DNA from 4 places in the Cyanobium sp. ULC082 genome. Region 3 is predicted to be linked to each of the others. Evidence: predicted binding sites of a transcription regulator. Region 3 holds the regulator's gene; each other region holds the start of a gene.
What was found. The regulator NtcA, encoded in region 3, controls nitrogen genes in cyanobacteria. The targets are predictions, from matches to a motif close to GTANCNNNNGNTAC.
Positions count from the first base shown of each region.

Region 1: the regulator NtcA is predicted to act here: its motif matches at 3,579-3,592, upstream of ACXMDY_RS11435 (urease accessory protein UreD).
Region 2: the regulator NtcA is predicted to act here: its motif matches at 3,849-3,862, upstream of ACXMDY_RS01465 (ammonium transporter).
Region 4: the regulator NtcA is predicted to act here: its motif matches at 1,316-1,329, upstream of ACXMDY_RS06380 (Fe2+-dependent dioxygenase).

Region 1 is NZ_OZ376398.1:395,231-402,584, forward strand. It holds gene ACXMDY_RS11425 (NAD(P)-dependent alcohol dehydrogenase) at 1-933, shown strand, start outside; gene ACXMDY_RS11430 (SulP family inorganic anion transporter) at 888-2,591, opposite strand; gene ACXMDY_RS11435 (urease accessory protein UreD) at 2,635-3,543, opposite strand; gene ureE (urease accessory protein UreE) at 3,661-4,149, shown strand; gene ACXMDY_RS11445 (urease accessory protein UreF) at 4,139-4,858, shown strand; gene ureG (urease accessory protein UreG) at 4,919-5,542, shown strand; gene urtA (urea ABC transporter substrate-binding protein) at 5,697-7,019, shown strand; gene urtB (urea ABC transporter permease subunit UrtB) at 7,143-7,354, shown strand, end outside.
Region 2 is NZ_OZ376397.1:258,727-266,080, forward strand. It holds gene ACXMDY_RS01455 (APC family permease) at 1-1,800, opposite strand, end outside; gene ACXMDY_RS01460 (P-II family nitrogen regulator) at 1,856-2,194, opposite strand; gene ACXMDY_RS01465 (ammonium transporter) at 2,341-3,795, opposite strand; gene ACXMDY_RS01470 (sulfate ABC transporter permease) at 3,912-4,805, opposite strand; gene cysT (sulfate ABC transporter permease subunit CysT) at 4,853-5,710, opposite strand; gene ACXMDY_RS01480 (sulfate/molybdate ABC transporter ATP-binding protein) at 5,822-6,838, shown strand; gene ACXMDY_RS01485 (Crp/Fnr family transcriptional regulator) at 6,831-7,354, opposite strand, start outside.
Region 3 is NZ_OZ376398.1:709,061-716,414, forward strand. It holds gene ACXMDY_RS12950 (hypothetical protein) at 1-723, shown strand, start outside; gene ACXMDY_RS12955 (hypothetical protein) at 977-1,108, opposite strand; gene dcd (dCTP deaminase) at 1,195-1,788, opposite strand; gene ACXMDY_RS12965 (cob(I)yrinic acid a,c-diamide adenosyltransferase) at 1,792-2,334, opposite strand; gene ntcA (global nitrogen regulator NtcA) at 2,569-3,294, shown strand; gene ACXMDY_RS12975 (DUF3084 domain-containing protein) at 3,352-4,614, shown strand; gene ACXMDY_RS12980 (RuvC family protein) at 4,611-5,075, shown strand; gene ACXMDY_RS12985 (DUF3146 family protein) at 5,072-5,329, opposite strand; gene pth (aminoacyl-tRNA hydrolase) at 5,367-5,993, opposite strand; gene ACXMDY_RS12995 (TatA/E family twin arginine-targeting protein translocase) at 6,044-6,442, opposite strand; gene psbH (photosystem II reaction center phosphoprotein PsbH) at 6,489-6,689, opposite strand; gene ACXMDY_RS13005 (alpha-mannosidase) at 6,791-7,354, opposite strand, start outside.
Region 4 is NZ_OZ376397.1:1,179,794-1,187,147, reverse strand. It holds gene ACXMDY_RS06390 (iron uptake porin) at 1-859, opposite strand, end outside; gene ACXMDY_RS06385 (hypothetical protein) at 1,002-1,241, opposite strand; gene ACXMDY_RS06380 (Fe2+-dependent dioxygenase) at 1,419-2,090, shown strand; gene ACXMDY_RS06375 (Fur family transcriptional regulator) at 2,106-2,546, opposite strand; gene ACXMDY_RS06370 (metal ABC transporter solute-binding protein, Zn/Mn family) at 2,712-3,662, shown strand; gene ACXMDY_RS06365 (metal ABC transporter ATP-binding protein) at 3,713-4,480, shown strand; gene ACXMDY_RS06360 (metal ABC transporter permease) at 4,477-5,322, shown strand; gene ACXMDY_RS06355 (TrkH family potassium uptake protein) at 5,295-6,698, opposite strand; gene ACXMDY_RS06350 (cation-translocating P-type ATPase) at 6,795-7,354, shown strand, end outside.

The sequences.
Region 1 (7,354 bases), 310 kb from region 3:
CCCACGATCGGCCCCCAGGAGGTGCTGATCAGGGTTCACTCCAGCTCTGTCCATGCCGGTGACTGGCATCTGATGCGTGGTGAACCCTTCCTGGTGATCCGCCTGCTGTACGGAGGCCTGCGCCGGCCGAAGATCCGGACCCTCGGCTGTGATGTGGCCGGCACCGTGGTGGCCATCGGCAAGGGAGTCAGCCGCTTCCAGCCCGGCGATGCGGTGTTCGGCGATCTCTCTGAGTGCGGCTTCGGCGCCTTTGCCGAATACGCCCGCGCCTCTGAATCATCGGCCCTGGCGATCAAACCGGCCTCGGTCGGATTCGAAGCCGCCGGCACGGTGGCCTGCTCGGCCCTGTCGGCCCTGCAGGGCCTGCGCGATCTGGGCCGACTTGAGGCGGGACAGAAGGTGCTGATTCACGGAGCCGCCGGTGGGGTGGGCTCCTTCGCGGTGCAGATCGCCAAAGCCTTCGGCGCTGAAGTGACCGGCGCCTGCAGCGCCGCCAAACAGGCCATGGTGCGCTCGATCGGCGCCGACCACGTCATCGACTCGGCCGGGGCGGATTTCAGCGCGGATGGCCGCCGCTACGACCTGATCCTCGATACGGCGGCCTTTCGGCCCCTGGCCGACTTCCTGCCGGCCCTGACGCCATCCGGCACCTACGTGCTGGTGGGTGGCTCGATGGCGCGTTTCTTCCAGGTGATGCTCTGGCAGGGACCCTGGATCTGCCGCACCAGCCGCCGCCGGGTTGCCGTGCTGGCCTCGAACCCCAATCCGCTCGATCTGCAGGTCCTGGCCGATCTGCTCGAAGCCGGCAAGATCACGCCGTTCATCGATCGCCGCTGCGGCCTGAAGGACGTTCCCGCGGCGCTGGCAGCCCTTGAGCAGCGGCAGGTTCAGGGCAAGGTCGCCATTGCGGTAGGCGCTGAACCGGCCTCGTAGCGCTCCACCGCCGTCTCCACGTTGAAGCAGAGGCGCTCCGGACCGAGGGTCCTGCCCAGCTCCGAGTGCCGCACCACCCGCAGACTGTCCGGATTCAGCCCGGCCAGCCAGAGGCTCACGCCCTGCTTCCGTTGCTTGCGCTCCGCCTCGGTGAGCCGCTTCAGGGCGGAATACTCGATGTCGATCACGGCGCTGCAGTCGATCACCACCACCCGGGGCTCGGCCCGCTCGATCAGCGCCTCCATCTGGGCCCAGACCGCCTGGGCATTGGCGAAGAACAGCCGCCCCTCGGCCCGCAGCAGCAGCAGACCCGGCCAGGTCTGGTCATCCGGGTGGGCGGGGTGGTGGCCCAACCTGGGTCTGAACACATCCGTGCCCCGCTTGCGGGCCAGCACGTAGACCCGGGGATTCATTTCCTGCTGCGCCAGCGCCAGCAACGACACGATCACCGCCACCAGAATTCCGCGCAGGGTTCCCAGCAGGGCTACGCCGGCGCAGGCGATCAGGGCCCAATGGAACTCAGTGACCCGCACCCTGCGGATAGCGATGAAATCGGCGGGAGCGATCAATTCAGCCGAATACACCACCACCACAGCGGCCAGAACCGCCAGGGGCAGCCGGGCAATCAAAGGAGCCAGCAGCAGCAGGGTTCCCATCGCCACCGCCGCCGTGACCAGCTCGGCCAGCTGGGAGCGGGCACCCGCCCTGCGGTTCACGGCGGTCTGGGTGGTGCCACCGCCGGCGGCCATGCCACCCAGCAGCGCCCCACCGATGTTGGCCAGCCCGAGGGCGAACAGTTCCTGGTTCGGGCGCGGCTGGGGTTCCTTGCTGCTGGCGAAGGCGCGGCCGGCGGCGATGCTTTCGGTGAAGCTCATCAAGGCGATACCGGCGGCGGCCGGCCACATCCGCTGCGCCAGAGCCAGCTGCGGCAGGGTGAGGCCGGGCAGTCCCGGGGACACCGGGCCGACGGTGGCCACCCCAAGTGCTTCCAGCTTGAACAGGGCCATGGCAGCGAGGGCAACCGCGATCGCCGCCAGGGGTGCCGGCAGCCCCGGCGCCAGACGGGGCAGGCTCAGCAACAGCCCGATCGACAGAAGCGACAGGACCACTGTGGGCAGCGAGGTCTGCGGCAACTGGCCCACGACTGCGCCGATGTCGGCAAAGAAGCCGGCCCTGGTGATGGGAACGCCGAGCAGCTTGGGCAGCTGATCCACCACGATCACCAGGCCGATCCCCGACTTGAAGCCCACCAGGACTGATTCGGAGATGAAGTTGGCAACGAAGCCGAGCCGCAGCAGCGCAGCCAGCAACAACATGGCTCCCACCAGGGCCGCGAGCGTTGCACTGGCCACCAGCAACTCCGCCGGCGCCGCCCCCGGGACCACCCTGTTCAGCTCAGCCCCGACCAGGATGGCCAGGGTGGTGGTGGTGCTGACGCTCAGGGGCCGCGAAGACCCCAGCAGGGCGTACACCAGCATCGGCACCAGGGCTGTGTAAAGCCCCACCTCCACCGGCAGGCCGGCGATCGTGGCGAACGCCATCGCCTTCGGCAGCACCACCGCCGCTGTCGTGAGCCCGGCCAGCAGATCGCTCCGCCTCCACTCCGGCCGATAACGGCGGATCCAATGCTCCCAGGGCAGGAATGCCGAGCCACTCATCCGACACCTCCAGCCGACAGGCACCCGGCTGAAGCTTGCCTGGTCAGAGCGACGGGAGTGTGGCGCCGGAGGCGGCGATCAGCGGCGCCTCCTGAAACGGCCACACCCGGGGCAACTGCGGCGCGGCCAGGCCGCGCTCCGCCCGGATCCGGGCCCAGATCCGCGTGAACCAGAAGCGGGCCGCCTGGCTGGAGGGTCCCCGGTAGCGAGCGACGAGACCCTGCTCCAGGCGGCCGCAGGCCATCTCACCGGCGAGGCCGGCGCGATCGGCGCGGCAGTGCTCGATCAACCGCTCACTCAACGGCATCGGCGCAGCCCACACCAGGCTGCCGAACACCGGCAGGCCATCAAGGCCATGGTCCCCCTCCAGGCTCTCGCCACCGAGCTCGAGCCGATCCGCCACGCTCCACCGGCCCTCGCGGCGGATCTCCAGCAGAGAGCGCCAGCGGCCGCTGCCAAGCTGCTCGCCGTCGGCGCTGCGACCCAGCCGCACCACCTCGGCCCCCAGCCAGCTGGCCCCGGCCGCCAGCTCCACCCGGACGACCTGTTCAAAGAGCCCGCCGGCAAACACAACCAGCTCCTGGGGCAGCCATTCCAGATCAGCCCCTTCCGCCAGGCTGCAGGCCAGTTCCTGGCGGGCCCAGCGGCCCTGGGGCGTCAGCCGGGAGCGGCCGATCGAACCGTAGATCTTCTGGGCCGCCACGCTGGTGATCAGGGCACGGCTGCCGGCTTCGAGCGCCACCTGAATCGAGAGTTCATCCCCACCCACCAGGCCGCCGGCTGTGTGCAGCAATGGCAGCTCACAGCGACCATCCGCAGCGGCGAAGGCCTTCTGGAACTTGAGCGGGGCCGTGGTTCCACCCTGGTGGATGGTGGCACCGCCGGGCGTGGAACCCCGATGAAAGAGCATCTGGGCGCTACCACGCCAGGAAGCAAGGGGAGCTGGAGTCATCCTGGTGATCGTCGACGCCGGATCGGTCGATTCCCGTATCGATTGCCACCGTTCCGACCCAGCGGTCTGGCGATGGTGGCGGATCATTCCCTGGTTTCCCTTGCTGCAGATCCGCCCGTGAGCGCCCAAGCCAGTTCTCCGGTCCTGCTGGAACGGCGGCACGACCAGCCTGCCCCGGGAATCCAGGCCCTGCGGCTGCCGCTCAGCGCCGACCAGCGCAGCAGCCTGCGGGGCCACCGCCGCAGCGCCTGCGGCAGGGACCTGCTGCTGCAACTTCCCCGTGGCAGCGCCCTGCTGCCAGGGGAGGCCCTCAGCGACGCTGCCCAGGTCACCGTGGTGATCGTGGAGGCGGCGGCTGAACCGCTGCTGCTGGTGAGCAGCTCCGATCCCCTGGCCCTGCTGCAGGCCGCTTATCACCTGGGCAACCGCCATGTGGCCATGGAACTCCGGCCCGGCCAGCTGCGGATCCTGCAGGACCCTGTGCTCGAGATGCTGCTGCGCCAACGGGGCCTGAGCGTGGAGCCTCTCACCGCTCCGTTCCTGCCGGAGGCGGGAGCGTATGCCGGCGGCGGGGATGGGGGAGGCGGCCATCAGCATGACCACTGATTCCCGCCCGCACCTGTGGCAACTGCTCAGCCCCGCCCTGCCAGTGGGCGCCTTCAGTTATTCGGAGGGGCTGGAGGAGCTGGTTCAAGGCGGAAGGCTGGGAAACGCCGAGGCCCTGCGGCGCTGGCTGGAAGCGGAGCTGTGGCGAGGGGCGATCACGATCGAAGCGGCAAGCCTGAAGCCACTCCAGTCCGCCCTGACGAGCTGGCGCGACGCGGAGGACCGGAACGATCAGCTGGCCGCCGCCGCCGCCGCATCCGACCTGCTCGATCGCGACGGCTGGCTGCGGGTCCTGCGGGAGGCGCCGGAGCTGCGGGCCCAGCAGTGCCAGATGGGCCACTCCCTGCTCCAGCTGCTTGGCGAGCTGGGCTGGCCGCTGCCCGGCAACGGCCACGCCATCAGACCGGCGCGCCTGGGCTGGCCAGCCGCCTGGGCCTGGGCGGGCCTCTGCCTGGAGCTGGAGCTGGAGGAGCTGGTCGAGGCCTATCTCTATGGCTGGGTGGCCAACCAGGTGAGCGCGGCTGTGCGCCTGATCCCGCTCGGTCCCACCCAGGGACAGCGGCTCCAACTGGCGATGGCCAGCCTCCTGGGCGAGCGGGCCATCGCCCTGGTGAACGCTGATCCGCATCAGCTCTGGAATGGCGGCGTGGGGGCAGGGATGGCCCAGCTCCGCCATGCTGAGCTCTATTCCCGTCTGTTCCGCAGCTAGCGCCACACCAGCCACCCCGATCACCGTTTAGAACCCGATCCACCAGGGAGGAATCGTGGGATGAGCAAGTTGCGCCTGGGGGTGGCCGGGCCGGTGGGTTCCGGCAAAACGGCCCTGGTGGAAGCTCTCTGCCGCCGGCTGCGTGATCGCCTTGAGCTGGCGGTGGTCACCAATGACATCTACACACAGGAAGACGCCCAGTTCCTCACCCGGGTCGGGGCCCTGGAGCCCGAGCGGATCCGGGGCGTTGAAACGGGGGGATGTCCCCACACGGCCATCCGCGAAGACTGCTCAATCAACCGGGCGGCGGTGGAGGAGCTGGAGGAGCGCTTTCCCAACCTGGATCTGGTGATGGTGGAGAGCGGCGGCGACAATCTGGCCGCCAGCTTCAGTCCCGAGCTGGTCGACCGCTGCATCTACGTGATCGATGTGGCGGCCGGCGACAAGATCCCGCGCAAGGGCGGCCCGGGCATCACCCGCTCCGATCTCTTGGTGATCAACAAGATCGATCTGGCGCCGATGGTGGGCGCGAGCCTGGAGGTGATGGAGCACGACACCGGGCGGATGCGGGGCGGCAGGCCCTGGTGCTTCACCAACCTGCGCAGCGGCGAAGGGGTGGAGCAGGTGGAAGCGTTTGTGTGGCAGCAATTGCCACAGCTGGCCGGTGCCGAACCGGAGCACTGAAGCGATCAGCCAGGGCGAGCGGAGCGCTCCAAGGACAGCAGATCCTCAAAGTGTTCCAATCGCTACAAGGTGTTCATGGCAACAGTCGATACGGTCCTGTACCGCCGATGAGCGGACCACTCTTCAGGAGATTGACCAGATGAAGCCAAACTCGATGCAGCTGACTCGCCTGCGGCAGGCCTCGCTGCAAAAGGTTTCCCTCAGGATTCTTGGTGGCAGCCTGGCTCTGGCCACCAGCATCACCCTGGCCTCCTGTGGGGGCGGCGCCGAAAAAGCCGCTGATGGAGGCGGTGGTGAGTTCGACGGTGAAGTGAAGGTGGGCATCCTTCACTCCCGCTCCGGCACCATGGCCATCTCCGAGAACACGGTGGCCGAAGCCGAGCTGATGGCGATCGAGGAGATCAATGCCGCCGGCGGCGTCAAGGTCGATGGAAAGAAGCTGAAGATCGTGCCGATCGAAGAAGACGGAGCCTCTGACTGGCCCACCTTCGCCGAGAAGGCCACGAAATTGATTGATCAGGATCAGGTCGCCGTGGTGTTCGGCGGTTGGACCTCAGCGAGCCGCAAGGCGATGCTGCCGGTGTTCGAAGCCAAGGATCACTTTCTCTTCTATCCGATTCAGTACGAGGGCCAGGAGTGCTCGAAGAACATCTTCTACAGCGGCGCCACCCCGAATCAGCAGGCTGAGCCCGCCGTGTCCTGGCTCCTCAAGAACAAGGGCAAAGACTTCTTCCTGGTTGGTTCCGACTACGTGTACCCACGTACAGCCAACACGATCATCAAGGAGCAGCTCAAGGCTGAGGGAGGCAACCTGGTCGGCGAAGACTATCTCCCCCTCGGCAACACCGAGGTGGCACCGATCATCGCCAAGATCAAGCAGGCTCTTCCCAAGGGCGGCGTGATCGTCAACACTCTGAACGGCGACAGCAATGTGGCCTTCTTCAAGCAGATGAAGGCAGCCGGGATCACCCCTGGCAATGGCTACGCGATCATGAGCTTCTCGGTCGCGGAAGAGGAAGTGGCCGCCATCGGCCCTGAGTACCTCGAAGGCACCTATGCCGCCTGGAACTTCTTCCAGAGCCTCGACACACCTGCCTCCAAGAAGTTCACCGCCGACTTCAAGGCCAAGTACGGCGAGAAGCGGGTCACCAATGATCCCGCTGAATCCGCTTACAACATGGTCTACCTCTGGGCCAAGGGTGCTGAAAAGGCCAACAGTGTCGATGACAACAAGGTTCGGGAAGCCTTGATCGGGGTGAAGTTTGATGCTCCCCAGGGCCCGATCGAAGTGCAGCCCAACCACCACACCACCGAACTGGTGATGATCGGTGAGGTTCAGAAAGACGGCATGTTCAAGATCATCGAGAACCAGGGCATCGTCAAACCGCTGGCCTGGAACCAGTTCGTGCCCGAAACCAAGGGATACACCTGCGATTGGACCCAGGACCGCCCCGACGCGGGCAAGTTCAAGATGTGATCGGCCAACCGGCTTGATTGCTCAGGGAGCTGCTTTGCTCCCTGAATTCCAGGCCGCACCTTTTCTACGGGTGCGGCCTCTTTTTTCAGACCCATTCCTATCGCAGGTCCCCAACGGGACGCCATGGATCTTCTCTACGAAACGCTCTTCAACGGCCTGGCCATCGGCTCCGTGCTGGTGCTCGCCGCCCTCGGTCTTGCCGTTGTCTTCGGCCTGATGGGCGTCATCAACATGGCCCATGGCGAGTTGATGATGCTGGGGGCCTACACCACCTATGTGGTGCAGAACCTCTGCAAGGAAGGTCCTCTCGAAGCGCTCTTCCCCATCTACATCCT
Region 2 (7,354 bases), on a different replicon from region 3:
CCAGCGGTGGCGTGTCACGAACACCGGCAGCACCACCGTGCAGAAGCGGTTGCGATCCTTGCGGTGCTCCGTTTCGAACTGGCGCACATAGGCGGTGACCGGATCCACCAGGGAGCGGTAGGGGGACGGCAGGATCACCAGAGGTACCTGGGGGAGCTGGCGAGACCATTGCTGGCGGAAGGGCTCGGCGCCGTTGTCGCCCAGATCCACGTGCACCGCCACCAGCTCATCGGCGATGGTGCGGGCATAGCGCAGGGCTTCAAAGCTGCCGCGGTGCAGCTGACCCACCAGAACCACCACAGGAGCGCCGCCATGCTCGGGGGCCGGCGGCAGAGTGAGGGCCGCCTCTGTGCCGAGACGTAAACGGCTGGCCACCTGACGGTAATGGGCCTTGATCACCAGGAACAGGCCCACCACCAGGGGCACCGCCACCACCACCAGCCAGGCTCCGTGGCTGAATTTGCTGTAGAGGAGCACACCGCAGACCACCGCCGTGACAAGGCAGCCCAGCCCGTTGATCAGGGCCTTGCCCCGCCAGCCCCTCCCGGCGCTCCGCCCCTTCCACCAGTGCATCACCATCCCCGCCTGGGAAAGGGTGAAGCTGGCGAACACCCCCACGGCGTAGAGCGGAATCAGGCGGCTGACACTTCCCTCGAAGATCAGCAGCAACATCGCCGCGAAGCTGCTCAACAGCACGATGCCGTTGGTGAACACCAGCCGGTCGCCGAGGGAGGCGAGCTGGCGGGGCATGAAGCCATCCTGGGCGAGGAAGGCGGCCAGCCGCGGAAAATCGGCATAGGCGGTGTTGGCGGCCAGCAGCAGGATCAGCAGGGTGGCGAGCTGCAGCACCAGGAGCAGCGGCCCATTGCCGAAGATGCGTTCGCCGAGTTGATAGAGCAGGGTCGGGCCGTTGTCCTGCACCACCAGGCCCAGCTGGCTGGCCAGGGCGCTGATGCCGCTGAACATCAGCGCCAGCACGATCACCATCACGGTGAGCACGCGCCGGGCATTGCGCCACTCCAACGGCTTGAACGCCATCACGCTGTCGCTGATCGCCTCGATGCCGGTGAGGGCCGCGCAGCCCGAGCTGAAGGCCCGCATCAGCAGCACCGGCCCGATCACCGTCAGCGCGGCGCCGTGCTGGTCGCCCAGCAGCCGGGTCTGCTCCGCCACGGGCAGGGGAAGCAGCGCTCCCTGGGACCACTGGATCAGGCCGGCTCCCACCAGGGTGAACACCGCCCCCATGAACAGAAAGGTGGGCAGGCTGAGCAGCCGGGCAGTGGAACGCACCCCGCGCAGATTGGCGAGCATCAGCAGGCCGACGGCCGCCAGGCAAAGCGGTTCGCGCAGTGCGTCGAGCTGGGGGAAATAGGAAGTGAGGGCGGCGATGCCCGCCGCCACACTCACCGCCACGGTGAGCACATAGTCGATCGAGAGGGAGGCGCCGGCGCAGAGCCCGGGGATCACTCCGAGGTTGTCGTGGGACACCCGGTAGGAACCGCCCCCATGGGGATATGCCCTGATCGTCTGCCGGTAGCTGATCGCCACCACCAGCATCAGGGCCACGATCAGCCCCGTGATCGGCAGGGTGTAGTGCAAGGCGGCGGCCCCCGCCATGCCCAGCACCAGCACGATCTCCTGGGTGGCATAGGCCACCGAGGAGAGGGCGTCGGAGCTGAGGATGGCGAGGGCTTCGGCATTGGTGAGCCGCTCCTCGGCGTGGGCGCTGGTGGGAAGCGGCGCTCCGATCAGCAGACGTCTGAGGGACTGGGGAAAGGATCCGCCTGGATCGTTGCTCAAGGCCTGCTCAGACGCCTGTGGCCAGCAAGCGTAGGCGGGATGCCCGGCAGGACGCTCAGATCGCCGAAGATCCGGATTCGGCGGTGCGGATCCGCACGACATCCTCCACCGGGATCACGAAGATCTTGCCATCGCCGATTTCGCCGGTGCGGGAGGGTCCGGTGATGGCTTCGATCACCGACGCCACTTTGTCGTCTTCGACAACCACCTCCACCTTCACTTTGGAGAGGAATTCCACTGTGAACTCGGTGCCGCGGTAAGTTTCAACCTGACCTTTCTGCCGACCAAAGCCACGCACGTCCGTGATGGTCATGCCGATGATGCCGGCATTCACCAGGGACGTCTTGACGTCGTCGATCTTGGATGGCCGGATGATCGCTTCGATTTTTTTCATTGAGAAAGTGAAGAGGAATTGGGTCGGGGAGCCAGGTGATCAGTGAGCGGCGATGGACCACGGACTGAGACAGGGCTGGTTGGGGCCATAGCCAGACGAAAGGTTGAACCCCATCTGGCCAATGGCAAGAAGCTAACAGAGCAAGGCTAGTTTGTCATCGGTTCATAAGCTTCTTCGCCGTGGAGCATGATGTCCATGCCAGTTTCTTCGTCGTCGGCATCGATTCTCAGCCCACAGGTTGCTTTGACAACCAGGAGAATCACCGCTGTGCCGATACCGACAAAGCCGTAGGTGAGAATGGTGGCCTTGAACTGGGCAAAGAACAAACCAACGTTTCCACTTTCTGCCAGGATCTTTGCAGACAATGGGAAATAGTCTGCGGGAACAAGAACTTTGGCGGCAAGAATGCCAGTGAGCAGGGCGCCGATTGTTCCGCCAACGCCATGCACCATGAAGGTGTCGAGGGAATCATCAAACTGGATCTTCGCCTTGATCTGGATGGCAATGAAACAGGCAACGGCCGTCAGGGCGCCGATCAGCAGGGAGTTTCCGATCGTCACAAAACCGGCCGCAGGGGTGATTCCCACCAGGCCAGCCACGGCGCCGGTGGCCGCTCCAACAGCCGTTGGCTTGCCGCCTTTGAACCATTCGATCAGGCACCAGGTGAGCATGGCAGCCGATGCCGATGCGGAGGTGGTGATGAAGCACAACCCAGCTCCCGCCGCGGCGAAGTAGCTGGCGCCATTGAATCCGAACCAGCCGAACCACAGCAAGCCCGCACCGAGAAGAATGAACGGAACGTTGTGGGGCGGACGCGTGGCATTGGGATAGGCGTTTCGTGGCCCCACGATGGCGGCGGCAACCAGGGCGGCCACTCCGGAGGCGATGTGCACCACCGTTCCGCCGGCGAAGTCGATGGCTCCGATCGTGCCGAGTGGGCCGATGAAGCCACCCCCCCAGACCATGTGAGCCATTGGGGAATAGATCAGAAGACTCCAGAGAAGGGTGAACCAGAACCAGGCCTTGAAGCTGATCCGCTCCACCAGGGCTCCACTGATCAGCGCCGGGGTGATGATCGCGAACATGCCCTGGAAGAGCGCAAAGCTCGTGGCGCTGATGGCAAAGCCATCGGCGAGCGGCGCATCACCCAAGGGGCCTCCGAGCCCATTCATCATAAAGAACTCGAGTCCGCCTATGAATGGACTCTTGAAGCCCACGCCGAACGAGAGGCTGTAGCCGATCACCACCCAGAGGACACCGATCAGCCCCATCATGAAAAAGCTCATCATCATCGTGTTGAGCACATTCTTGGCGCGGGTGAATCCCCCGTAGAAGAATGCCAGTCCCGGTGTCATCAGCAACACCAGGGCGGAGCCCATCAACATCAGCAGGGTGTCGGCGCCGTTGGTTGGAACCTTGGTCAGAGCCGCATGGGCCGACCCCGCCATCAGGGGCAGCATTCCGGCTCCTGCTGCCAGTAGAAACACCCCCAGACGCCGCAACTCAGGTTGCTGAACCCGCGCGAACAGCCTGATTCGGTGGCGATCGAAAGTGGCCAGGGCAGATTCGCCTCGGCCGGAAACCGAAATCTGAGTATTCATGGGGTTGAACCCAGAATGAACTCAAAGCTTCTGCCGCTCCAGGCTTCCTTCCCGTAGCAAGGGCCACCGAAGGGCAGAGAGTGCCATCGATTCGTGACAGGAGGATCCCAGCCCTCTTAGCGCTGGGACCGATCCCGTTCGAGCAGCCTCTCCAGAGTGAGCTTGAGCAGCAAGGACAGGATCGCCACCGCCCCAAGGATCAGGGCAGCGCCGTAGGCCAGTTCTGTGTGGTACTGCTTGTAGGCATCTTCCACGAAGAGAGGCAGGGTCTGGGTTTCGCCGGCGATGTTGCCGCTCACCACGGCCACCGCCCCGAATTCACCGAGTGCACGGGCCGTGGTGAGAATCAGCCCATAGAGGGCAGCCCAGCGCACCGTGGGAAGGGTCACCTTCCAGAAGATCTGCCAGTCGGTGGCACCGAGGGTCTTGGCCGCTTCCTCCTGCTCCCAGCCCTCCTCCTCCAGCAGCGGGATCACCTCCCGCGCCATGAAGGGCATCGACACGATGATCGTGGCCAGCACCATGGATGGCCAGGAGAACAGGATCTTCCAGCCGGTGCTGTTCACCAGCCCCTCCAGCAAGCCGTGGCTGGGGCTGAACAGCAGCACCAGCATCAGGCCCACCACCACCGGTGAGATCGAGAACGGCAGGTCGATGACACTCAGCAGCAGGGCCTTGCCGCGAAACTGGTGGCGGGCGATCGCCGTGGCGGCCGCCAGGCCGAAGACCGCGTTGGCGGGAACCGCCACCAGGGTGATCAACAGGGTGAGGCGAATCGCACTGCGCAGGTCTTCGTTCTGAAGATTCGCCAGAAAGGGGGCCAGCCCCTTGGCGAAGGCCTGCAGCACTACGTTGAGCGCCGGCAGGAAGATCACGATCCCGACGTAGACGCAGGCCAGCAGGGGAACAAGGGCGGGCAGCAGCCGGTTGGAGTGCGGAGGCCGGTGGGGGGGCTCCGGTGGCGCGATCGGATCGGAGGCCCTGATCCGTGGCACGGCAGTGGGGGTCATGGCAGGGGAAGACACGGGCGAAGGGAAGGGAGGGGGCAGGCGGTCGGTCAGATCCTGGGAACGTCTTCGGCATAGCGGAGACCCCACACCTGCAGGAGATTGATCACCAGCAGGCTCATGAGAGAGAACAGCAGCATCACCGTGCCGATCACCGTGGCGGCCTCGATGTCGTATTCCTCCAGCTTCTGGATGATCAGGGTGGGAGTGATCAGATCCCGGAACGGAACGTTGCTGGAGATCATCACCACTGAGCCGTATTCACCCACGGCCCGGCTGTAGCCCTGGGCCACGCCGGCCAGGATGGCGGGCATCAACTGGGGTAGCACCACCTTGAAGAAGGTTTGCCGGGCCCCTGCACCGAGGCACCAGGCGGCTTCCTCCTGCTCCCTTTCAAGGGCCCGCAGCACGGGCTCCACGGTGCGCACAACGAAGGGCAGCGAAATGAACACCATCGCCACCATCACCCCTGGCCATTGGAAGGCAACCTTCAGGCCGAACCAGGCGTAGAGGGGGGCGCCGATCCAGCCGTTGGTGCTGTACACGGCCGCAAGGGAAAGGCCTGCCACCGCGGTCGGTAACGCGAAGGGAAGATCGATCAGGGCATCCAACAGCCGCTGACCGGGGAAGCGGCTGCGAACGAGGGCCCAGGCGATCACCAGGCCGAACACCCCGTTCAGCGAAGCGGCCACCAGGGCCAGGCCGAAGCTCACCTGGTAGGTGGCCAGTGCTTCGGGGGTGGTGGCGAGTTCCCAGAATCGGCTCGGTCCAACGCCCGCAGCCCGCAGCAGCAAGCCGCCGAGGGGCAGGAACAGGACCAGGCCCAGGTAGAGCCAGGTCATCCGCCACGGCCAGGAGGGCAGCCCCAGGCGTGGCAGGGACCAGCGCCGGATCACCGATGAGGACATGCGCCGAAGGTTAGCTGCCCGCAGAAGGTAACAGCACTGACTCCTGTAATCAACGGTTCTCCGCTTGGAAATTGGTAAATACGGTTAACATCACCGAAAAGCCATCAGACCATGGGAATCCGCGTCAGCGAGGTGAGCAAGCGATTCGGCTCGTACAAGGCGATCGACGCCGTGAGCGTGGATGTGGAGAGTGGTTCCCTGGTGGCGCTGCTGGGTCCCTCGGGCTCCGGAAAAAGCACTCTGCTGCGCATGATCGCCGGCCTGGATCAGGCCGATTGCGGCCGCATCTGGATCAACGGCGAGGAGGCCACGGCCCGCTCTCCCCAGGACCGGGAGGTGGGCTTCGTCTTCCAGCACTTCGCCCTCTTCAAGCACCGCACCGTGCGCCAGAACATCGCCTTCGGCCTTGAGCTGCGCCGCTGGACACAGGAGTCGATTCGCCAGCGCGTCGATGAGCTCCTGCAACTGGTGCAACTGCAGGGCTTCGGCGATCGCTACCCCTCCCAGCTCTCCGGAGGTCAGCGGCAACGCGTGTCCCTGGCCAGGGCCCTGGCCGTGCAGCCCAAGGTGCTGCTGCTCGATGAGCCGTTCAGCGCCCTCGATGCCAAGGTGCGCAAGGAACTGCGGGCCTGGCTGCGCAACCTGCACGATGAGATGCACGTCACCACCGTGATCGTCACCCACGATCAGGAGGAGGCGATGGAGGTGGCTGACACCATCGTGGTGATGAATGAGGGCCGGATCGAGCAGATCGGCAGCCCCGCCGAGATCTACGACCATCCGGCCACGCCTTTTGTGATGCGCTTCGTGGGAGAGGTGAATGTGCTTCCTCACCATGCCTTGCCCAGGAACTCAGGCGAGCGCGTGGATCCGAAGGCTGCTCTGTTCGTTCGCCCCCACGACGTGGAGGTCCACACCGAGCCCCGGCCGGGCAGCCTGCCTGTGGAGTTGCGTCGGCTCACCCACCTGGGCCGGGATCTGCAGGCCGAGCTTGTGCTCGACAGCGGCGCAGTGGTGCTGGCCCAGCTGCCCCGCGACCAGCTCGAGCACCGCAACCTGCAGACAGGAGATCAACTCCACATCATCACCCGCCAGGGAAAAGTGTTCGAGGCGGATTACGTCATCTGAACGCAGCCGGGATCAGGTAGTCCTCCGGACTCACCTGTTGCAGCACACCTTCGGATTTGAAGCGGTTGAGCCTCTTGGTCACCGTGACCCGGGTGAGGCCGCAGAGTTCACCAAGTGCCTTGTGGGTGAGGTTCATTTCCTTGAAGGAGAAACGGTGGCCTCGGCTGCTGACCTGGCCGAAGCGGCGGCCGAGCCAGGTGAGCAGAGCCAGGAGCCGATCTTCGGAAGCACGGATCCGATTGATCTGGAAGATTTCCTCCAGTTGACGGATGTGCTGCCGCAGGACGTGCTCGCGTTCGGCGGTGCTGGGCTGATGGTGTTCCACCACCACGTTGGTGAGGCACTGGAATTCGAACGGGCGCAGCTCGGAAAGGCTGGAGGCCACAACATCACCGGGTCCCCAGAGGCCGAGGGTGAAGGTGTCCCCTTCGGGATTCCAGCTCACGGTGCGCACATAACCCTCCTGGAGCCGCCAGTGTCTGTTCTCCGGCAGCAGCTCGTGGGCTGTGAGCGCCA
Region 3 (7,354 bases):
AATAGGCGGAGCAGTTCTTGCGATACCGGTTACCCTTTTCGGCTTGAAATGAACGGCACAGTTCTTCGTCACAACTCAGCAGACGAAACAGTTCGCGCAGATGTATATCGGTATTTACTGCTCAGTACAAGGTTGAATATGACACGGGATAAATTCCAAGATGGCCTTGATGGGACATGCCTCCTTGAAGAGCTTGCCGCATTAGTCATACGTTGCTATCTAGGGTATGACAGAGCAAGGTCGTTTGTCTTCGGTACTGCGGTTGCTGGAGGGTTTTCAGATAAAGTCAATAGGCTTTGTGATGAGCTAGGTGAAGGCGTGAGATATGAAAGCATTGACCCAGCCCCTACACATGCGAACGATGACAAGTTAGATGCTGTCGCCTGGATTCCATTTACAGACAGCAGAGGAGATCAACTGGTAGTTTTCTGCCAATGTAAAACAGGAACAAACTGGAGAGATTTAACGACTCAATTGCAACCAAGCACCTTTATTCAGCGTTGGACTTCAGCTAGAAAGTTTATTTTCGATCCGCTCAGAGCTTTCTGTATATCAGAAGCGCCAAATCCTAGCCGTTGGAATGGGCTCGCAGTTTATGCCGGTTTGCTATTTGATCGACTACGCATCATAGACTTTCTGGACAGGTCAGATGTGGATTTGCATGTACGCATTAGGCGCTGGAATGCTGGTGCAATCAGGGTCTTTGAGCAGGCTTTAGGCTGACTCGACAATGAATTTCTATCAACTCTTTCTAAGCAAAGCGTTTCGATAATTATGGGTCAGGTTATACTCATGTGGTCATCTTTGACTCTTGAGCTTTGATTATTTACATCAACTAGATTTCAGCGATTTTCGTCCGCCCAACTTGTTCTTGGACAGTTCCGCAAACTACACCCCATAGACATTCTCCTTCTGCAAACCACAGGAACAAGGCCTTTACAAGCATCGCGCCAGCCATGTGCTGGAGGGGTTTTGGTCAGTCTGCTGAGATGAGCCACTGTGGATCGCGGGTCAGATAACCACTGTTCAGCATGATACAAAGCATGCTGGCCTCTTCTAAAGGAAAGGCCTCTTGAGCCACACGTTTGAAGCCATTGAATTCGGCCAACCCTCTCAGCTTCTGTGCCCATCAACAGAACGAAGACTCAAGCCCCTTCAGCCTGCTCCACAACTCTCCACTTCCCTCCATCCAGATCAAACCTTCGCCAACGTCACCCGCTCCGGCTGGTGCTGATATTTGCCGGCACGGTCGCTGTAGGTGGTCTGGCAGGGTTCGCCTTCGAAGAACAGCAGCTGGCAGATGCCTTCGCTGGCGTAGATGCGGCAATCAGCGCCGGAGGAGTTGCTGAACTCCAGCGTGAGATGGCCCTCCCAGCTGGCTTCAGCCGGGGTGGTGTTCACGATGATGCCGAGGCGGGCATAGGTGCTCTTGCCCAGGCAGATCACGGTGATGTTGGCCGGCACCCGCAGCAGCTCCAGCGCCACCCCCAGCCCGTAGGAATGGGCGGGCAGGATGAAGTAGTCACCGTCGTCGTCGTGGTGCAGCGGTGCCGGCTCCAGGTTCGCCGGGTTGAACCGCTTCGGGTTCATCACCGTGCCCGGCACATGCCGGAAGATCAGGAATTCCTTCGGCGAGAGCCGTAGGTCGTAGCCGTAGGAGGAGCAGCCATAGCTCAGCACCGGCGCCGTGCGGTTCTCGGCATCGAGGTGGCGCACCAGCGTGGCCTGGAACGGTTCGAGCATGCCGCTCGCGGCCTGTTCGTTGATCCAGCGGTCGCACTTGAGCATGGTTCAGCAGTTGCGGCGGAGCTGGGTGACCTGATCCGCCATCGCCAGCAGCCCCTCGGGAATCGAGGGGCCCGTGAGGATCACATCGAGGTTGGGCGGGCGTTGGCGCAGGCTGGCCTCCACCTCCGCCGCTTCCAGGTAGCCGAGGCCGATCGCCAGGCCCAGCTCATCGAGCACCAGCAGGCTGAGTTCGCCGGTGAGCAACTGCCGGCGGCTGAAGGCCCAGACCTGCTCGACCGCAGCCCGTTCCGCCTCGCCGTCGGCTGGTTCGGTCAGGCAGGCGGGCACCGCCGGACGCATCCACTGCAGCCGGCCGCAGAGCCAGAGGCTGTGCTCCGGCCCCTGGTCGACACCGCCCTTGAGGAACTGGCTGATCAGCACCCGGCTGCCGAGCCCCGCGGTCCGCAGGGCCTGGCTGAACACCCCGTCGAAGCTGCCGCGGAACGGGGCCGTGTGCACCTGCAACAGGCCCTCCGTCTGGGCCAGGCCAGGAACGGAGCGGAGCGGGCGCACCTCGACGCAAGGCTTGATCAGGCTGGCCGTCATCAACACCCTTCAGAACCGCGATGCTGAATGTAGCGGCGCCGTCCGCCGAAACAAGCTGCTTGCCACCACCCCTAGTGCAAACAGATGTACCAGCCAGCGGGTGTCCAGCTCATGCCCGCCGCCTCGCCGCTGCGCCCAGCCAGGCCCTGACAGGCCGGAAGCGGGTGGTTAGTGTCATCGGATACAGGGAGCACCCGGGGCGCTCCGTAGCTTCCAGCCACTTGTTCCGCCGTCATGGTCGGCGCTATGCGCGGATTCAGCCGCACCAGCACCACCCCTCCCCCAGCTCCGGCGGACTGCCCCCCCGCCAATGGGCCGGCCACCCTGCTTGAGGTGATGCGTGGCCTCAACGGCAGCACGCTCGAAACGGTGGAGCGGGGAAAAACGATCTTCTTCCCGGGTGATCCGGCCGAGCGTGTCTACCTGCTCCGCCGTGGTGCCGTCCGGCTTTCCAGGGTGTATGAATCGGGCGAGGAGATCACCGTGGCCCTGCTGCGGGAGAACAGCCTGTTCGGTGTGCTCTCCCTGCTCACCGGCCAGCGCTCCGATCGCTTCTACCACGCGGTGGCCTTCACCCGTGTCGAGATGGTGGCGGCACCGGCCACCTCGGTGCGGCGGGCGATCGAGCAGGACGCCAGCGTCGGTCTGCTCCTGTTGCAGGGGCTCTCCTCCCGCATCCTCCAGACCGAAACCATGATCGAAACCCTCACCCATCGCGACATGTCCTCGCGGCTGGTGAGCTTTCTGCTGGTGCTCTGCCGTGATTTCGGCGTACCGGGCACCGATGGCATCACCATCGACCTGCGGCTCTCCCACCAGTCGATCGCTGAAGCGATCGGCTCGACCCGGGTCACCATCACCAGGCTGCTCGGTGACCTGCGCCAGGCCGGGCTGGTCCAGGTGGACCGCAAGAAGATCACCGTGTTCGATCCGGTGGCCCTGGCCAAGCGCTTCAGCTGATCTCCCCCTGGCTGGGCGGAGGTCCGCCGTCGATACTGGATTCCCCTGCACTGGGCCGTGTCCGGCTGGCTGCTGATCCTTGCCCTTCTGGTGCTGGGTGGTGTGCTCGCCACCCTGGGGGATCGGCTGGGCAGCCGCATCGGCAAGGCCCGGCTCAGCCTGTTCAACCTCAGGCCGCGCAACACGGCCGTGCTGATCACCGTGCTCACCGGCAGCCTGATCAGCGCCATTTCGCTGGGATTGATGCTCGCGGTCAGTGAACGCCTCCGGGTGGGCCTGTTCGAGCTCGATGCCTTGCAGCTGAAGCTGCGGGAAGGGCGCACGGCCCTGGATCGCAGCACCGCAGCGCTCGGGGCCAGCGAAAGCGCTCGCCTGCGCAGCGCCACGGCCCAGCGCCAGGCGCAGCAGGGCGTCGTGCGGGCCGAGCAGGGTCGCGCCCAGGCCCGGCAGCAGCTGGCCTCGGTGGAGGTGCAGGCCACGCAGCTGCGGCGGGAGCTGCAACCGCTTCAGGCCCAGCGTCAGGCCCTGCTCAGCCAGCGGGATCGGCTCACGGCGGAGATCAGGGGCCGCGATCGCGACATCCGCAGCACCGAAGCGGAGCTGGCCCGGGTCAGGCAGCAGATCAAGGCTGGCGAAGCCGAGCTCAAGGGGCTGGAAACCAAGCTGATCGCCCTGCGCCAGGGGGATGTGGTGATCACCAGCGGCCAGGCCCTCGCCACCGCCAAGGTGGCGCTGAAACGACCGGCCGAAGCCAGGCCGGTGATCGAGGCCCTGCTGCGCCAGGCCAACCTCAAGGCTTTTGAGCGGGTGCTGCCCGGCCAGCCCGCCGACAGCCAGATCCTGCTGGTCCCCCGCGCCGACATCGTCAAGCTGGAGGGGTTGCTCGGCAAAGGCGGCTCCTGGGTCGTGAGCATCCTCTCGGCCGCCAATGTGCTGCGGGGGGAGCGCCAGGTGCTGGGCTTCCCCGACCTGCGGCAGAACCGCACGGTGATCCGTCAGGGGGATGTGATGGCCACCACGTCCCTGGAGGGCGACGAGCTCTCCGCCATTCAGGTGCGCAATCGCCTCAACCTCCTGCTCACCGCCTCCTTCGCCAGGGCCCAGCGGCAGGGGTCGGTGGCCGATGGGGTTCAGTTCGATGTGAATCTGTTCAACCGGCTGGGCCGCGAGCTCAGCGAGCGCCCCGGCGGGCAGAGCGTCAGGCTCGAAGCCGTGGCGGTGCGGAATTCAGACACCCCTGATCCGATCTTCCTCGAACTCCGTCGGGTCGGGGGCACCGCCGCTGGAACAGCTGCTTCCGTGCAACCTCGGCGGCCATGAGCGAGCTGCCAGCCCAGGGGCCCCTGGCCGGCCTTGATCCCGGCCGCAGCAAGTGCGGTCTCGTGCGCACCGATGCCAGCCGCCACCGGATCGAAGCGGCCCTGGTGCTCAGTCCGGATGAAACGCTGCAGCAGCTGAGCAGCTGGATTCGCTGCCGCCAGGTGTCTGCTCTTGTGCTCGGCAACGGCACGGGCAGCCAGGCCTGGCTGCAGCGGCTGCAACCGCTCTGCCCGGTGCTGTTGGTCGATGAGCGGGGCAGCACCCTGGCCGCCCGGCCGCGCTACTGGCAGCTCCATCCCGCCCGGGGCTGGCAACGCCTGCTTCCCCTCGGGCTCCGGCAGCCACCGCGACCCTGGGATGATGTCGTCGCCCAGGTGTTGCTGGAGCGAACACTCGGCTATCGCCTCGACTGTTGCCTCGATCGCCCCTCCCCTGGCCCAGGCGTCGCCCCATCCCCCTAAAACTTGGCCCGCACGGTGAAGGCATAGTCGCTGCCGGGTTCCAGCTGGTAGTCGGCCTTGAGCAGAAAGCGCAGCAGCGCGTCCTGGATCAGGGCGCGGCCGAGCGAGGGCTCCACGCTCAGCTCGCCGCGATCGAAGGCCCAGCGGAAAGTCCACTGAAATCCGCCGGCGACCACCTCGCCTTCGAGCAGCTTCTGGCTGAAGCTCTGTTGCAGGACCCGCAGCTGGGCGGTGGTGGCGGGCAGGCGACTCACGGCGACAACGTACGGGGCAGGCTGGGCAGGGTGCCGTTCAGGCAGGGGCGGCCTGAAAAGCGTTGATCCGGTTGCCGGCACGCTCGTAGCCAAGCGCCTGGATCAGGGCCACCCCGTCGAGCACCTCGTCGAGCACGGCATCAAGCACCGACTGCTCGGCAGGGCTGAAGCGGCCGAGCACATGGGACACGGTGCGTTCCTTGCGCAGGCCGGGCTCCGTGGCCGGAGCGCCGATGCCGATCCGCAGCCGGGCGAACCGTTGGGTGCCGAGTTGCTCGATCGTGCTGCGCAGGCCGTTATGGCCGCCGGCACTGCCCTCGCGGCGCAACCGCAGCCGGCCCAGGGGTAGATCCATGTCGTCGACGAGCACGAGCACCTGGTCAGGTCCCAGGCCGAACCAGTCGAGCGTGGCACGAATCGAGCCACCGCTTTCGTTCATGAAGGTGCTGGGCATCAGCAACCGCAGACGGCGCTCGCCCTGCCGCAGGTCGGCGAGCTGGCCCCTGAGCTTGCCGTTCTGGCGAAAGGTCACCCCCTCACGGCGGGCCAGTCGCTCCAGGGCCATGAAGCCCACGTTGTGGCGGGTGCTGGTGTACGCGCTGCCGGGATTGCCAAGCCCGACCAGCACCTGGAGATCCCCATCCCGGGGCGGCGTGGTGGTCATGACGGGTCGACGGAGCGGGACCAGCGAATCCTCGGCCAGGACGGCTGCGATCAGCCGGGCGGGGTGGAAGCGATCGGATCTGCGGCCTGCTCCGGTTCGCTCGACACCGGCGGAGCCGGTGCCTCTGGTGTGGCTTCGGAAGCCGCTTCAACGGCCAGAACCGGGGCGCCAGTGGCCGCCTGGATCGGCAGGTCGTTCTGGACCGGCAGGTCGTTGATCACGGGCTGCTCTCGCTCCACCAGCTCCCGCTCCGTCGTGGTGACCCTGACCGTTTCGGTATCGATGGCCTGGCGAAACTCCTGCTCAAACTCCCGGGAAGCGGACTGAAAGCCCTTCAGGGTGCGGCCCAGGGTGCGGCCCAGCTCCGGCAACCGCTTCGGGCCGAACACAAGCAGGGCGATGGCGGCAATCACCGCCATTTCCGGCAGACCGATCCCGAAGACGTTCATGGGCAGTGCGATCGCCAGGTTGGCGGTGAATCAGCTTGACGGTGAATCAGCCGAGGCCGTTCCAGTTCACAGTGATGCCATCAAGCAGCAACGACTTGTTGTACAGCTGCAGGATCACCAGCAGGAACACAAGGAACAGCAGCATGATCACTCCCATCACGGGTGTCGTTCCCCAGCCGGGCACGACCTTGCCGTACTCGGAATTCAGGGGACGAAGCAGGTCTCCCAGGCGGGTGCGTTGGGCCATGGCGGCTGAACCTCTCTGGCACGGGGATCGGAATCACTACTGTAAAGGTCTCGATGCTGCACCGGGCCGCCATCGAAGGGGCTCACCGATCCATTCGACGATCACGACGACTGAGGCCGGGCCGAGTCACGCCGGGCCGATTGACGCCGGATCCGCCAGCTGGCCAGCTGCCAGGGCCCGAGGCGGCCCAGCTCGCCATCAGGGCCCTGATCCGTCGCCGTCGCCAGGCGCTCCAGCAGCTGCCAGGGCTGGCTGAGCCTCAGCTGTCGGCGGCAGGGCGAAAGGTTCTGCACCGTGAGCTGCAGCACCCCCGCTTCCGGATCAGGTCGCAGGCCGATCAGTCGAAGATCAGAGTGGCCCAGGTCCAGAATCGGCAACCAGGATCCCTGGCCGCCGCCGCCCGGCCGCCGCCAGAGGGGCTCGCGGAACCGCACGGCCTCGGCGGCAACCGCCGCCTGCCGCCAACCCCCGGCGCAGGGGAGAAGGGCGAGCCGCAGGCGTTGCAGGCCGCCATCCGCGCCTGGATCAGGCCAGCACGGTCCGCGCAGCAGGGACACCCCCAGCCGATCCGGCCCGGCCGACACGCCCTGGGGACCGTCGAGCAGCACCGCCAGGCCACTGGAGGCAGCCTGGCTGGCCACCCAGCTGATCGCCGGCACTTCCCA
Region 4 (7,354 bases), on a different replicon from region 3:
GGATCGGATCGGTCACGTAGGCGGTGGGCCATACCGCCAACATGTCTTCCTGGCCGAGCCTCCCGCCGATCGTGGCGGTGAAATTGGCACTGAGCGGGAACTGGTAATAGAGCTTGTCGATCCCCAGCGCATCGGGGCCGGCATCCTCCTCAAACGCGATCTCCATGATCGAGAGATTGCCGGTGGGTCCGGCGCCGCCGAAGGCGCTGCTGCCGAAGTTGCCGCCCCGAAGCACCGTGCGGAGCAGATCCTTGCCGGTGAAGCTGGTGTCAAGCACCAGCTGCACGTCGTAGTTGAAGGTGGTGGCGCCCACCTCGGCCCGGGTCTGATCGAGCAGGGCATCGGCGCTGCCGCCAAAGGCGTTGGCTCCCACCACGAAGGTGGCCAGGCCGCTGAGCTTGGTGGTGGTGGAGAACTGACTCGCCTCCAGCTCACCCACCTTGGCTTCGAGACCATCGACGCGGCCCTTCAGCACGGCCAGCTCGGTTTCGAACTCCTTGATCAGGCGGCGGAGTTCGTCGGTCACCTCAGTGATCCGGTCGAGGCAGGCGTTGAGCAGGGCGGCAGCTTCCCAGCGGCTCAGCGGCTTCTTGCCACGGAAGCTGCCATCTGGATAGCCAGCCACGCAGCCGTAACGCTCGACCAGGTTGGCGAGCGCCTGGTAGGCCCACTCGGTGGGCTGCACATCGGAGAACTGGGTGATGCTGGTGACCTGCTGCTGGCTGATCGGAGCGCCACTGGCGGCATAGCGGTTGATGCCATCGAGCTTGAGCTCTGAGGCGGCTGCGCCCAGCGGAGCCGCTGGCAGGAGCAGGCCGAAAGCGGCGGGAGCGATCAGGCGGGCCAGGGAGAGGGTCATCAAGGGGGAGATCCAGGTTGGCGGGACAGACACGGCGGCCGGCCTGTCCTGAGTCTGCCGAGAACGATAATAGTTATCAAAATCATCCTGGGTCCGATCGACCGGTTGCTCCTCCGGCTGTGCCATCACCAGCGGTGCTGGGTCAGCCTTCGCCGCCTTCACCACCTTCACCGCCTTCTCCTTCCTCACTGCCTTTCTTGTCTTGACCGCCTTTCTTGTCGTCGCGGTCCTCCTTGTCCTTCTGGTCATCGGCGTGATCAGGCTCGGATTGCTCGGCCGCCGGCGATTGCGGTTCGCTGGATTCAGGAGGCTTGCCACAGCCGGTCATCCCGGCAATCAGACCGGTGGCGGCAAGAAACAGGGCGACACTGGAGCGCTGCATCGTGGATCGAATGCGAATGAGGCCGATTGTGGATCGCGGCCAGCATGAAGGTCTCACCATTGGCACAAGGACCGGTGTCATTGGTTACGGACTCCTTGCTGCTGGTTGTTCCGGATTCGATCAGCGCACCAGCAACCCGATCATCGACCGGTGCAGATCAAGGATGGAGACGGCCTGATGCGTTTCCAGATCGAATCGCTGCTCACACCTGAGCAAATCGCTGCCTGGCGAGATCGCCTTCTGGAGCCTGGGGTGGACTGGCGTCCAGGCCACCAGACGGCCGGCTGGCATGCCCGGGCGGTCAAGCACAACCACCAGCTGGAGCGGGGCTCCAGCCTGCACAGGCAGCTGGCGCTCCAGGTGCGCCAGGCCTTGGGGGGCCACCCACTGCTGAATTCGGCGGCGTTGCCGAGCCGGATCCATGGCCTGCTCTTCAGCCGCTCAGGGGTGGGGGAAGGCTACGGCCGCCATGTCGACAACGCCTTCATGGCCGATGGCCGCTCCGATCTCTCCTTCACCCTGTTTCTCTCGGAGCCGGCCACCTACGCGGGCGGCGCCCTGGTGCTGGAGTTCCCCCACGGCGAGGAGGCGGTTCGCCTCGGCGCCGGCGACGTGATCGTCTACCCCAGCACCCTTCTGCACCGGGTGGAGCCCGTGACGGGGGGGGAGCGGCTGGTGTGTGTGGGCTGGATCCAGAGCCGGATCCGCTGCGCTGAGCAGCGGGAGCTGCTGTTCGAACTCGACACGGCCCGGCGGCTGCTGTTCAGCCAGCAGGGGAAAGCGGAGGCCTTCGATCTGCTCAGCCGCAGCTACAGCAACCTCCTGAGGATGTGGGGGGAGCAGCGCTGATCCGGGCCCCGGCGTTCAGGGCACGTCCTGCCGCTCCTGGCATCTGGCGCAGATCCCGAAGAATTCCAGGGTGTGGAAGAGCAGCCGGAAACCTTCCAGCTGCTGGGGTTGCAGATGCACGTCGTGCATGGGACAGGCCCGCAGGGGCAGGGTGCGGCCACAGTCGACGCAGGTGAGATGGTGCTCGTCCCGTTCGGTGGGGGCGTAGAGCGCCTCGCCGCTGGGCAGGTGGCGGCAGCGCACCAGGCCGCGCTGCTGCAGCTGGCGCAGGTGGCGGTAGACCGTGGCCAGACCCATGCCGTGGGGGGTGCTCCGCAGCCGGGCGTGTAGGTCCTGGCCGGAGAGCTCATGGCCGGCCGCCTGCAGCTGGTCGAGCAGGTGGCTCTGTCTGGCGTTCAGCGGGCTGGCGTTGCGCGGACTGGCATTCATAACGGAAACGGCTGCCTCGGAAGCCATGGCCAGGACGACAGCGATTCACCGCTGATCCTATGGAGCGCCGTCCCAGCCCATTGAGCCGATCCGAAACGAAAGGGCAACAGGACCAATGGAATTGAATGAGTATCATTCTCAGCTGGATCTGCCGTTCTCCCGGCGCCTCGCCTGTCACCGCTCGCTTTCCCCATGCGAATCGTCCTGCGCCCCATGGCGGTGCTGACCGCAGCCGCCCTGCTGGCCTCCTGCACTCGTGTCGGCCAGGGGCCGGCGACCAGTTCCGCCCTGGAGCTGCAGGTGGTCACCACCTTTCTGCCGATCACCGAGTTCACCAGGGCGGTGGCCGGAGATTGCGCCACGGTGCAGGCCCTGATTCCCGCCAACGTGGGGCCCCACGATTTCCAGGCCACACCCAGTGATCTGGTGCGGTTGCAGAACGCATCGGTGCTCGTCAAGAACGGCCTTGGCCTCGAGGAGTTTCTCGACAAGCTGATCAGTGGCGCCGGTAACGCCAAGCTCAAGGTGATCGATTCCAGCGCCGGGATCGCCACCCTGGCGAACCCTGAGCAGAAGCCCGAAAGCGGCCATGACCACGCCCATGACCACGGCCATGACCATGGCCCGAACAATCCGCACATCTGGCTCGATCCGTTGCGGGCCGTTCAGCAGGTGGAAACGATCCGCGATGGACTGATCGCCGCCAAGCCCGCCTGCAAGGAGCAGTTCACCGCCAATGCCGCCAGTTTCAGCGCCCAGCTGCGGGCCCTCGATGCCGAGCTGGCGGCCCGGTTGAAGCCGTTTGCGGGCAAAACCTTCGTGGCCTTCCATGATTTCGCCCCCTATTTCGCCGACCGCTACAAGCTGAGTGCCTCCTTCGTGGTGGAAGCCCCTGAAGAAAATCCCAGCCCGGCCAATCTGCAGCGGGTGGCCAGACAGGTGAAGCAATCCGACCTCAAGGCGTTGCTCTCCGAGCCCCAGGAAGGCAGCCGTTCCTTCAACGCCCTCGCTGCCGATCTCGGGGTGCGGGTGAGTGTGTTCGACCCCCTGGAAACCGGCCCCGCCGAGGCTGATCAGCCCGGCTATTACGCCGCCCAGATGCGTCGCAATGTCAATGATCTGGTCGGGGCTTTCGGATCGTGAGCGGCTTCCGCCCAGCGGTGCGCTTCCCCTTTGCTCGGTAGGCTGAAGTGATGGCGGAAATGGTTCTCGAAGTCAGGGGCCTCACGGTGCGGCGCGAGGGGGTCACCGCCGTGGAGAACGTGAGCTTCGCGTTGGCTGCGGAGTCCGACACCGCCCTGGTCGGTCCGAACGGAGCCGGCAAGAGCACCCTGGTGCAGGCGCTGCTCGGCATCCTTCCGCACCAGAGCGGCCAGGTGCAGGTGCTGGGCCGTCCGATGGGTCCCCAGGGCCAGTTGCCCGCATCGGTGCGGGCCCAGCTGGCTTACCTGCCGCAGACCTTCACCGTGCGCAACCGCTGCCCGTTGAGCGTGGCCGATTTCGTGGGCCTGGGCTGGGATCCGCCGGGGCTGCAGCTGCCCTGGCACGGGTCGGAGCGGCGGCGGCAGGCGGTGCGCCAGGCGCTGGCCAAAACCGGCTGCAGTGATCTGGCCGATCAGCTGATCAGCGAACTCTCCGGCGGCCAGACCAAACGCGTGCTGCTGTCGTTCTGTGTGGTGCGCCCGCGCCGCCTCCTGGTGCTCGATGAAGCCCAGGCGGGCCTCGACAGCCAGGCGGCGGAGCAGTTCTACGGCCTGCTGTTCGACCTGCGGCGCAGCGAGGGCTGGACGATCCTGCAGGTGTCGCACGACCTGGAGATGGTGCGACGCACCTGCGATGGCGTGCTGTGCCTGAACCGCAGTCTGCGTTGTTCAGGCCCGCCTGATCACGCCCTCAGCCCCGCCCAGCTGGAGCGGGTCTACGGCCGTGGCTATGTGCCCTATCACCATCACCACCGATGAACGACGGCGTGGCCCTGGGCGAGCTGCTGGCCCAGCCGTTCATGCAGCGGGCCCTGATCGGTGGCCTGCTCACCGGGGCCCTGGGCGGCCTGCTGGGCAGCTTCGCGATCCTGCGCCAGCTCTCCTTCTTCAGTGATGCGCTCGGCCATTCGGCCCTGCTCGGCATCACGCTCGGCATCCTGCTGGGCCTCAACCCCACCCTGGTGCTGATCCCCTTCGCGGTGCTGTTCGCCCTGGTGGTGAGTCGGCTGGTGGAGCACAGCCGCCTTCCCACCGATGCCCTGCTCAACATCATCTACTCGTCGTCGCTGGCGATCGCCGTGGTGGCGCTCAGCTTCGTGCGCAGCTACAAGGGCGGCATCCACCAGCTGCTGTTCGGCGACATCCTCGGCATCTCCTGGCTGGATCTGGGGCTGATCGTGGGGTTGCTGCTCACCGCTGCGGCCTATCTCGGCCTCACCCGCCGCGACCAGATCCTGCTCACCCTCGATGAACCCCTCGCCATTGCCCGTGGGGTGGCGGTGCCGCTGCACCGGTTGCTGTTCATCGTGCTGCTGGCGGTGGTGGTGGCGATCTCGATCAAGGCGGTGGGGGTGCTGCTGATCAGTGCCTTCGTGGTGATCCCGGCCTGTGCCTCCCGCTTGGTGAGCCGCCACTTCGATGGCTACGTGGTTCTGGCCGCGGCGTTGGGGGCCATCTGCGCCGTGCTGGGGCTGCTGCTCTCCGGCCGCTTCGATCTGCCCTCAGGGCCCTGTGTGGTGATCTTTCAGCTGGTGGGCTTTCTGGTGGCCCTGGCGGTGGCGGCCCCCAGGAATCAGATGAACACCTCTTCGCGGGGATAGCCGACCCTCGACTGGGGCCTGCTGCCGTAGAAGGCTGAGAGCAACAGCATGATGCCCAGCCGTCCCACGAACATGCCCACCATCAGCACCAGCTGGCCCCAGCGGTTCACATTGGCGGTCACGCCCACATCCAGCCCGACGGTGCCGAAGGCCGACATGCAGGTGAACAGTTTCTCGAGGAAGTTGTAGCTTTGGGCGCTTTCCCCGCCCGCCGTTGGACCGAGGCCCAGCAGCAGGGTCATCAGGATCACGAACAGACCGGAGGCCAGGGCCACTCCCACCGCCTTGAGCAGGATGTCGCCGGGGATTTCGTGGCGGCGGATGATCACCCCCTTGCGGCCTTCGAGGGTGGAGCGGGTGGCACCCATCAGCACCGCGAAGGTGGTGGTTTTGATGCCGCCGCCGGTGCCGCCGGGGCTGGCGCCGATGAACATCAGCACGATCATCAGCAGCAGGCCCGCATCCGAGAGGGTGGTGATTGAAAGCGGCACCGTGTTGAACCCGGCGGTGCGGGTGGTGATCGACTGGAAAACAGTGACCTGCAGCTTGTCCCATAAGGGGAGGGTGTTCATGATCCCGTCCGGCGTGAACTGTTCGGTGAACAGCAGCCCCAGGGCGCCAACCACGATCAGCACCAGAGTGCTGCGCAGCACCAGCCGCGTGTGCAGGCTGAGGCGGTGGAGCTTGCGCAGCTTGTAGCGCTTCTCCCAGACATCGTTGGTGACGCGCCAACCGATGCCGCCGGTGACGATCAGGCTGGCGATCACCCCATTGACGACCGGATTGGCCCGGTAGCCGACCAGGTTGTCGCTCCAGAGACCGAAGCCGGCGTTGTTGTAGGCGCTGATGCAATGAAACATCGCCGCCCACAGCCGCTCGCCGTGGTTGCTGATATCGGTGAATCCGAAGACATACAGAATCACCGTGCCCACCCCCATCACGCAACCGGCGGTGATCAGGATGCGGTGAAAGGTCGGGCCGATGCCACCGACGCCGAACTCATCGAGCGATCGGCCTTTGTCGAGGCGATGACGCAGGCCGCCGCGACCCTGCACGAAACCCTGCAGAAAGGTGGTGATCGCCATCAGGCCGAGCCCGCCGGTGATGATCAATCCGGCCAGGGTCAACTGCCCGAAGAAGGTGAGATCCTTGCCCACATCGATGATCGACAGACCCGTCACCGTGATCGCCGATGTCACCGTGAACAGGGCCTGCCAGAGTCCGACGTCGTCGCTGGAGCAGAGGGGGGAGGCCAGCAGCACGGTTCCCAGGGCGATCACCAGCAACCCGGTGACCACGGTGAACTGGGGAACCGAGAGGCGATGGCGCCACAGCAGCAGGCGGCTCCAGAAGGGATGAAGGGGGCTGGATGTCATCGCGCCAGGGCCGTTTGCGGCCAACCGATCGCCCAGTTTGTATGGAGAGCCAGAATCCCGACCGTAGGGTGAGTTGCCAAGCGGTTCCGCGATCCCTTGACCGGTCCTGTCGCGCCTGCCTGGCACAGCCTCACCCCCGAGCAATGCCTCCAGGAACTGGAGGCCGGCGAGGGGGGATTGAGCACCGCCCAGACCGCGGCACGGCTGGCCAGGGTGGGGCTCAACCGGCTGGAGCTGGCCGCGGGCCGGAGCAACCTGCGCATCCTCTGGGATCAGCTCAGCAACGTGATGCTGATCATGCTGCTGGCCGTGGCTGCCGTGTCGGCCGCCATCGCTTTCCAGGCGCAGAAGTTCCCCAAGGATGCGATCGCCATTGTGCTGATCGTGGGGTTGAACGCCCTGCTGGGCTATCTCCAGGAAAGCCGTGCCCAGCAAGCCCTGCTCGCCCTGCGGCAGATGGCCCAGCCCCTGGTCACGGTGCGCCGTGACGGCCACTGGGAGCGCCTGAGCAGTGAGCAGTTGGTGCCCGGTGATCTGATCCGCCTTGAGGCGGGCGATCGGGTCCCCGCCGATGCCCGCCTGCTGGAGGGGGCCGAGCTGGGCCTGCGGGAAGCGGCTCTCACCGGCGAGGCGGAAGCGGTGTTCAAGAAGGCGGA